Sphaerotilus montanus: one gene and its partner. The protein of the gene in region 1 interacts with the protein of each later gene in a pairwise test. Links are inferred from orthologs where the notes say so. Each region holds a gene or a part of one and is shown on either strand. Other genes may lie near its edges.

Region 1 (4,172 bases):
CATGCACCCTCGGTGCGCAGCTGCGCCAGCCGGGACCACGCGTCCTGCGATTCGGGGTCCAGCCGGGGTGGTGCGCGCAGCAGGAGCGGGGCAGGCATGGAAAAAAGTGGCAGATTCGGCAAGTGTTGGCATCCTGCCCCCCGAAGTGCAGGCTTGTCCAGCCGAAAAGTGTTTCCGCAAGCCAGCGTTCAGAGCAGCGGCATCGGTTTGCTGGGCTGTCCCGCCAGACGCAGGGTGGCCTGCCCGGACAGCAGCGGTGCCGCCTTGAAGCCCCACGCGAGCGCGACCAGCGTGGTCGGGAAGACGTGCAGCGCGTGGTTGTAGCGCTCGGCTTCGCGGTTGTAGACCAGCCGGCTGATGTGGATCTGCTCCTGCAGCGCGTCACGCTGGCGCAGCAGTTCGGTGATGGCGGGCTCGGGGCCGAGGCCGGAGGTCAGGTCCTGCAGCTCGCCGACCAGTGTGTCGAGCAGGGTGCCGAGCGACTCCTCGGCGGCGCCGACCACCTGCAGCGCATTGCCGCGCATGCCGCGGGCCTGCGCCTCGTCGGTGGCGCGGCCGGCCTGCCGGGCGGCGTCGATCAGTTGGGCGGCGACGGGCTGCTGGTCACCGGACAGCAGCGGGCGGGCGGCCTGGGCCAGCGCCAGTGCCACGGCGTGGCGCTGGCGCAGGTGGCTGGCCAGGGGACCGTAGCTGTGGTGGGTCTTGGCGCGCAGCCGCTTGAGGCGCTTGTAGGCGCCCAGCATCCAGAACGCCAGCACCGCCAGGATCACCAGGGTGGCAATGTCCATCGCGTGTCTCCAGGATGGCGGCGCGGTGGCCGCCGGGGGTCAGCCTGCGTCGGCCAGCCAGGCCGCGTGTCCCTTGTGGCGCAACTCGCACGCCGGACAGTGGCCGCAGCCGTGGCCCCACGGGTGGCGCTGGCCGCGCTCGCCGAGGTAGCAGGTGTGGGTGTGCTCGATGATCAGCTCGACCAGCGTCCGCCCCCCCAGCTGTTCGGACAGGTCCCAGGTCTGCGCCTTGGTCAGGAACATCAGCGGCGTTTCCACCGTCATCGGCGTGGCCAGCCCGAGCGACAGCGCCACCTGCAGCGCCTTGAGCGTGTTGTCGCGGCAGTCCGGGTAGCCCGAATAGTCGGTCTCGCACATGCCGCCGACCAGCACCGATGCGCCCCGGCGGTAGGCCAGCGTCGCCGCGAAGCCGAGGAACAGCAGGTTGCGGCCGGGCACGAAGGTGTTCGGCAGCCCGTTCGCTTGGAATTCGATTTCCCGCTCGGCGGTGAGCGCGGTGTCGGAGAGCTGCCCGATCAGGCCGAGGTCGAGCACATGGTCGTCGCCTAGCCGGTCGGCCCAGTGCGGGAACTGCGCGCGCAGCTCTTCGCGCACGGTCAGCCGACAGTCCATCTCGATCAGGTGGTGCTGGCCGTAGTCGAAGCCGACCGTCTCGACGCGCCGGAAACGCTCCAGCGCCCAGGCCAGGCAGGTCGTCGAGTCCTGTCCGCCCGAGAAGAGCACGAGGGCGGTGCGCGGGTCGCGGGCGGCAAGGGGGTTCATTGGCGGATCTCGCCCTGGCCGAGCACGACCCACTTCATCGAGGTCAGCCCCTCCAGCCCGACCGGGCCACGGGCGTGGAACTTGTCGGTGGAGATGCCGATCTCGGCGCCCAGGCCGTACTCGAAGCCGTCGGCGAAGCGCGTGCTCGCGTTGACCATCACGCTGGCCGAGTCCACCTCGCGCAGGAAGCGCATCGCGTTCGGGTGGTTGGTGGTCAGGATGGCGTCGGTGTGGTGCGAGCTGTAGCGGTTGATGTGGGCGATGGCCTCGTCGAGCGTGTCGACCACCTTCACGCTGATGACGGGGGCGAGGTATTCCTCCGACCAGTCGGCTTCCGTCGCGTCCACCACGGTCGCGCCGGGCACGTCCGACAGGATCGCCTTGGCGCGCGGGCAGGCGCGCATCTCGACGCCCTTCGCGGCAAAGATCGCGCCGATCTGCGGCAGGAACGTCGTCGCCTGGTTCACATGCACCAGCAGCGACTCGGTCGCGTTGCAGGGGCTGTACTTCTGCGTCTTGGCGTTGTCGGTGACGACGAGCGCTTGCGCGATGTCCACCTCAGCGTCGATGTAGGTGTGGCAGTTGCCGTCCAGGTGCTTGATGACCGGCACCTTGGCCTCGGCCGAGATGCGCTCGATCAGGCCCTTGCCGCCACGCGGGATGATCACGTCGACAAACGCCGGCATCGCGATCAACTGGCCGACGGCGGCACGGTCGGTGGTCTCGACGAGCTGCACCGCGGTGGCGGGCAGGCCGGCTTCGACCAGCGCGGCCTGCACCAGCTTCCACAGCGCGAGGTTCGAGTGGATCGCTTCCGAGCCGCCGCGCAGGATGCAGGCGTTGCCGCTCTTGATCGCCAGCGACGCCGCTTCGATCGTCACGTTCGGGCGGCTCTCGTAGATCATGCCGAACACGCCCAGCGGCACGCGCATCTGGCCGACGCTGATGCCGGTCGGGCGGCGCTTGACGCCGGTGATCTCGCCGACCGGGTCCGGCATCGCAGCGAGCTGTTCGCAGCCTTCGGCGACGGTGGCGATGACCTTGGCGCCGAGCTTCAGGCGGTCGAGCATCGGGCCGGACAGGCCGTTCGCCGCGGCGGCGTTCAGGTCGAGCGCGTTGGCGGCGTCGAGGGCGGCGACGTTGTCGCGCAGCAGGCGGGCCAGGGCCAGCAGCGTGCGGTTCTTGGCGCTCGTGGAGGCGGCGGCCATCCGGGTCGCGGCGGCGCGGGCGGCCTCGCCGACGCGGGTCATGTAGGCGGGGATGTCCTGGGTGTTCATGCGGCGAATTGTCGCAGAGCCCCGCCGGGCCCGGGCTCAGCCCTCCTGAGCCGCGATCTGCCGCAGCGCCTGCTCGAACACCTCGACCGGCTGCCCGCCGGAGATCAGGTGCCGGTCATTGAGGATCACCGCCGGCACCGAGCGGATGCCGGCCTGCTGGTAGAACGCTTCCTGCTCGCGCACGTCGTAGGCGTAGGCATCGCTGTCGAGCACGGCCCGCGCCGCGTCAGTGTCCAGCCCGGCAGAGGCCGCAGCCGCCAGCAGCACCGCGTGGTCACCCGGGCTCAGCCCGTCGGTGAAGTACGCCTTGAACAGCGCGTGCTTGAGCTGGCGCTGCGCCTCGGCGGATTGCAGTCCGGCCCAGTGCAGCAGCCGGTGCGCATCAAACGTGTTGTAGATCCGGCTGCGCTTGCCCAGGCCGAACGCGAAGCCGACGCCCGCGCCGCGCTGGCGGATGGCTTCGGTGTTGGCGGCGACCTGCTCGGCGGAGATGCCGTACTTCTCGGTCAGATGCTCGACGATGGCCTGGCCTTCGGCGGGCATCGACGGGTTGAGCTCGAAGGGCTGGAAGTGCAGCGTGGCCTGCACCTCGGGGCCGACCCGCTCAAGCGCCTGTTCCAGTGCGTTGAGCCCGATGGCGCACCACGGGCAGGAGACGTCGGAGACGAAATCGATTTTCATCTCCGAAGCATCGCACGAAGGCTCAGCCGACAAACCCTTGGGGATTCATCGACTGCCAGCGCCAGCTGTCCTGGCACATCTGGTCGATGCCGCGCTCGGCCTTCCAGCCCAGCACGCGCTCGGCGGCGGCCGGGTCGGCGTAGCAGGCGGCGATGTCACCGGGGCGGCGGTCGACGATCTTGTACGGGACCGGGCGGTCGCTGGCGCGCTCGAAGGCCTTGACCACGTCGAGCACGCTGTAGCCCTGGCCGGTGCCGAGGTTGACCGTGACCGAGGACTTCGCTTCGAGCAGGTGGCGCAGCGCCGCGACGTGGCCGGCGGCGAGGTCGACGACGTGGATGTAGTCGCGCACGCCGGTGCCGTCCGCGGTGTCGTAGTCGCCGCCGAAGACCTGCAGGTGGGCGCGCTTGCCGACGGCGACCTGGGTGACGTAGGGCATCAGGTTGTTCGGGATGCCGCGCGGGTCTTCGCCGATCAGGCCGCTGGCGTGGGCGCCGACCGGGTTGAAGTAGCGCAGGTAGGCGATGGCCCAGCTCGGGTCGCACGCTTCCAGCTCGCGCAGCATCTGCTCGCCCAGCAGCTTGGTCATGCCGTAGGGGTTGGTGGTCGAGAGCGCGCAGTCCTCGGTGATCGGCAGGCGCTCGGGCTGGCCGTAGACGGTGGC
Region 2 (3,607 bases), 1.6 Mb from region 1 along the record:
GCGTGAAGGATCGGCCGCCGGGTCGGGCGGTGGGGTCGAATGATTGTAGCGACGGGGTGCCAGGGGCTGACCCGGGGTGCCCGATTCGCAAGTCTTGCGCCGCGGCCGGTGGTGGCACCTGCATCCAGGGGCTCTGCCGCACACCGGCCCCCCGCAGTGGATGGGCCCGCATCGGTGGACCGTTCTCTAACATGGCGTCACACCTTGACATGACCATGTGCTGATTGTGGGAAATGAATCCAGATTCCGAGTTCCTGATTCCTGACCCGGCCGACGATGCGGCCCCGTACCCCCGTGTCGAGGCGTGGGAGCCGGTGCGCAGCGGGTCACGCCGTCGGCGTGTCGGAAAACGCTCTGACATGGTGCGCTGGGCGACTGGTCGGGCTGGTGCGCACGCCGGTGGCGGTGCCTTTCCGGATGGCTGGCAACAGGCTCAGGGCATGAGCTTCGAATATCCGTGTATTCCGCTGGAGTTACTGCCAGTCCGGCGCGGCCCTGCGCCCCTGCATACCGCGACAGCGGTTTCCGGGGCCGAAACCACAAATCTCGTGTCACAGTCGGCATTTTTGAAGGCCGATTTGTCAATACAAGTCGTTACGGAGTGCACAATGTCGCCAATCGTTCAATTGTTGACGGGGGCCTTGATGCAGAAGTCCGACTTTTCCAGTGCGCGCAGACAAACCGGCGCCACATCGTTGCCGGGTCTGCCTTCGACCGGGTTTTCAAGTGCTGCCGCGACGGCCCGTCCGGGGGCTTCCGATTTCCAGCATTCGGCGCCGTCCATGCTCACGGCCGAGCGTCTGAACGGGTATGGTGCCCGCTGGCTTCAATCCTTGCCCGTGACGGTTCGCCCGCTCATCACGGCAAAAAGACACCCTCATATCGTGAACAAGTTCGCGATTCTCTGGGGTGAGGACGAGGCGGTGAACGCGTATTTCGACGAACTGCTCATCAGTTCGCGGCCCGGTCGCCGGGGCTTCGCCACCGAGGTGCTCGATGAACTGGTCGAGTTGCAGCGGGCGGTGCAGGAACAGCGCCGTTATTGATAAATCTGCGCAACAGTTCGTGCATGGGCACAAACTTCGCGATCGGTTCAAATGCCTTTGAACAGATGGGCATAGACCCGGCTCACCGGCAGGATCTCGCTGCGCTGGCGCAACACCACGGAGAGCCTGCCTTGCTCATCCCGCACGGCGCGGGATATGCAGCGTGTCTGCACCAGAATGCTGCGGTGAATCTTCCAGAAGCGCCTTTCATCAATTTGATTGATTAATTCCCGCAAGGACATCCGGATCAGATGTTCGCGGTCGGTGGTCAGGACCCGGACATACTTGTCTGCTGCTTCGAAATAGACCACCTCGTCGACCGGCACCATTTCCACGGTGTGTCCCGTCTGGACCGGGATGAAGTCCAGCCGCTGCGGTGTGGTCATGGATGGGGCGAGCAGCGATTGCAACTGGCGTGCAAACGTCTGCAGAGGGTCTGGTTCCGAGGGGTGCAGGACGTCGCGCCGCGCCAGTTGCTGTTGCAAGCGCTGGCAACACGACTGCAGCCGCGCGCGGACCAGCGGCTTGAGCAGGTAGTCCACTGCCTGCAGCTCGAAGGCTTGCACGGCGTGCTGGTCATAGGCCGTGATGAACACCAGCAGCGGGAAGGGCACTCCCGGATCGTCCGTCCAGTCCTCGGCCAGTGCCCGCGCCACTTCCAGCCCCGTCAGCCCCGGCATGCGGATGTCGAGGAAGCACACGTCAGGCCGCAGCTCCAGCGCGCGGGCCAGCGCCTGCACACCGTTGGTGGCGACGGCGGTCACGGCCAGATCTGGCCAGACCTGCTGCAACTCGGCGCGCAGGTGTGCTGCGAGCAGGGGTTCGTCTTCGGCGATCAGGGCGGTGCGCAGGGCGGTCATGGCGTTGGCAGGGGCAAGGGCAGATCGATGAGGGCCAGTGTGCCGGGCGGCTCCTGGATGCTGTCGGTGCGTGTCAGGCTCAGCGTGGCCTCGGTGCCGTACAGCGTGCGCAGTCGCTCGCGGACCTGTGACAGGCCAAAGCCGGTCCCGGTGCTCGGCAGCGGGGCACTGGCATGGGTCAGCCCGTCGCCGCTGTCGAAGACCCGGAGCTGGAGCCTCGCGCCACCGGGATGGTCCAGGCGGCGTGCCTCGATGCGGATCTGTCCGCCGTCGATCGCGGGTTCCAAGCCGTGGTGGACGGCATTTTCGACCAGCGGCTGCAGCAGCAGCGTCGGCACGGCGAGGTCGGCCAGCTCCGGCGGCAGGTCCAGGCTTGTCTGCAGCCGAGGCCCCATTCGCACGCTCATCAGCGCCAGGTAGTCGCGCAGTCGGTCGAATTCGGCGTGCAGCGGGTGCAGCGTCGTGCGCGAGCCCTGCAGCGTGCTGCGCAGGAAGGCGATCAGGTGGTCGAGCATCGCCTGGGCCTGCGGCGGGTCGAGTGCGATCAGCACCCGCAGGTTCGCCAGCGTGTTGAACAGCATGTGCGGTTCCAGCTGGCTTTCCAGGAGCTTCAGCCGGTGTTCGGCCGCCATGCGCAGCGCGGATTCGGCCTCGGCCCGGGTGGCGGCGAGTTCGCCCTGGGACTTGAAGAAAAACGTGGCCGCCAAGCCGATGCTCAGTGACAACAGCAGCATCCCGGCATTGGGTCGCCAGTTGGCGCCGAGGTGGGTGTCGTGCCCGAGGATCAGGCCGCCGAGCGCATGGCCGCCGATGTAGGCCGCCGGCACGCCGACCACGATGCAGGCACCCATCCAGAACCAGCCCGGCCAGCCCGCCTTCGCCGCCTGGTTGTCCGGGTCACGCCGGCTGATCACCCAGGCGATGGCGTGGCAGCCACCGTCCAGCGCCAGCTCGCACAGCAGGCCGACGCACAGCGAATACACCAGGCTGTTGAAGAACTGCCCGTGGCTCACCAGCGTCAGTCCGGTGGCGATGACCACGGCCAGCACGACGGTGAGCAGCGTGCGGTTGAGGACCGTGCAGTGCCAGCAGCGCCTGGTGGTGGAGTCGGGTTCGAGCGTCATGGTGGGTTTGTAGCAGCCTTCAGAAGCTGCGGGTCATGGCCAGCGCACCGGTCTGTCGGCTCGGGGTGTGCCGCAGCGCTGCGCCGACCGGCCCGCCGAACACGCGCCAGACGGCCTCGACGCGCCATTGGTCCCCCTGCCAGCGCAGTCCGGCGCCCAGCACCCGGCCGGCATCCGCGGGTTGCCACAGCGCGTCGGCCGACACCTGCCAGGCATCGTGCTGCCACGCGAGGCGGCCGTAGGCGTTGCGACGGGCGGAGGGTGTGGCGGCCTGACCGTCGTGCCAGACCTCGGCGAGCACGGTCACGTCCGCGCCGCCGGTCCAACTGCCGCCGACGAGCGTCTGGTGGCGGCCCAGCGCGGGCAGCCAGCGGGTCGAGGCGTGCCACTCCACCGCGTCCGACGCGACCCACGCCAGCGCCGCACCGACGTTGCCGCGGGTCGCCGCGCTCCAGTGCGCGTGGGCGTGCAGATCGAGCGCGCCGAGCCGCTGGTAGTGCCGCAGGGCGAGCGCGCTGCCGTCGTGGCCCTGCTGCGGATCGACCCAGACCAGGCTGGTGGCGTCGTCGGCGCCGAA

Evidence for each region. Proteins that work in one complex are often made in the same cells at the same time.
Region 2: the proteins of BDD16_RS11240 (region 1) and BDD16_RS18350 interact in binary tests that used the Escherichia coli proteins (3 or more experiments, as listed by UniProt). The link is inferred for Sphaerotilus montanus from one-to-one orthologs.

The regions. Positions count from the first base shown.
Region 1 is NZ_JACCFH010000001.1:2,488,022-2,492,193, forward strand. The notes cover bases 688-3,643. They hold BDD16_RS11240 (glutamate-5-semialdehyde dehydrogenase), read right to left. Parts: upstream 2,828-3,643; coding sequence 1,547-2,827; downstream 688-1,546. Other genes in these bases: BDD16_RS11230 (LemA family protein), read right to left, coding at 688-788; queC (7-cyano-7-deazaguanine synthase QueC), read right to left, coding at 828-1,550; BDD16_RS11245 (DsbA family oxidoreductase), read right to left, coding at 2,864-3,508; galE (UDP-glucose 4-epimerase GalE), read right to left, coding at 3,531-3,643. In the rest of the region: BDD16_RS23005 (hypothetical protein), read right to left, coding at 1-98; more of BDD16_RS11230, read right to left, coding at 189-687; more of galE, read right to left, coding at 3,644-4,172. UniProt on the Escherichia coli protein: Catalyzes the NADPH-dependent reduction of L-glutamate 5-phosphate into L-glutamate 5-semialdehyde and phosphate. The product spontaneously undergoes cyclization to form 1-pyrroline-5-carboxylate.
Region 2 is NZ_JACCFH010000001.1:4,041,522-4,045,128, forward strand. The notes cover bases 1-2,999. They hold BDD16_RS18350 (LytR/AlgR family response regulator transcription factor), read right to left. Parts: upstream 1,907-2,999; coding sequence 1,094-1,906; downstream 1-1,093. Other genes in these bases: BDD16_RS18345 (hypothetical protein), read left to right, coding at 234-1,046; BDD16_RS18355 (sensor histidine kinase), read right to left, coding at 1,903-2,999. Outside these bases: more of BDD16_RS18355, read right to left, coding at 3,000-3,030; BDD16_RS18360 (hypothetical protein), read right to left, coding at 3,050-3,607. UniProt on the Escherichia coli protein: Member of the two-component regulatory system BtsS/BtsR, which is part of a nutrient-sensing regulatory network composed of BtsS/BtsR, the low-affinity pyruvate signaling system YpdA/YpdB and their respective target proteins, BtsT and YhjX.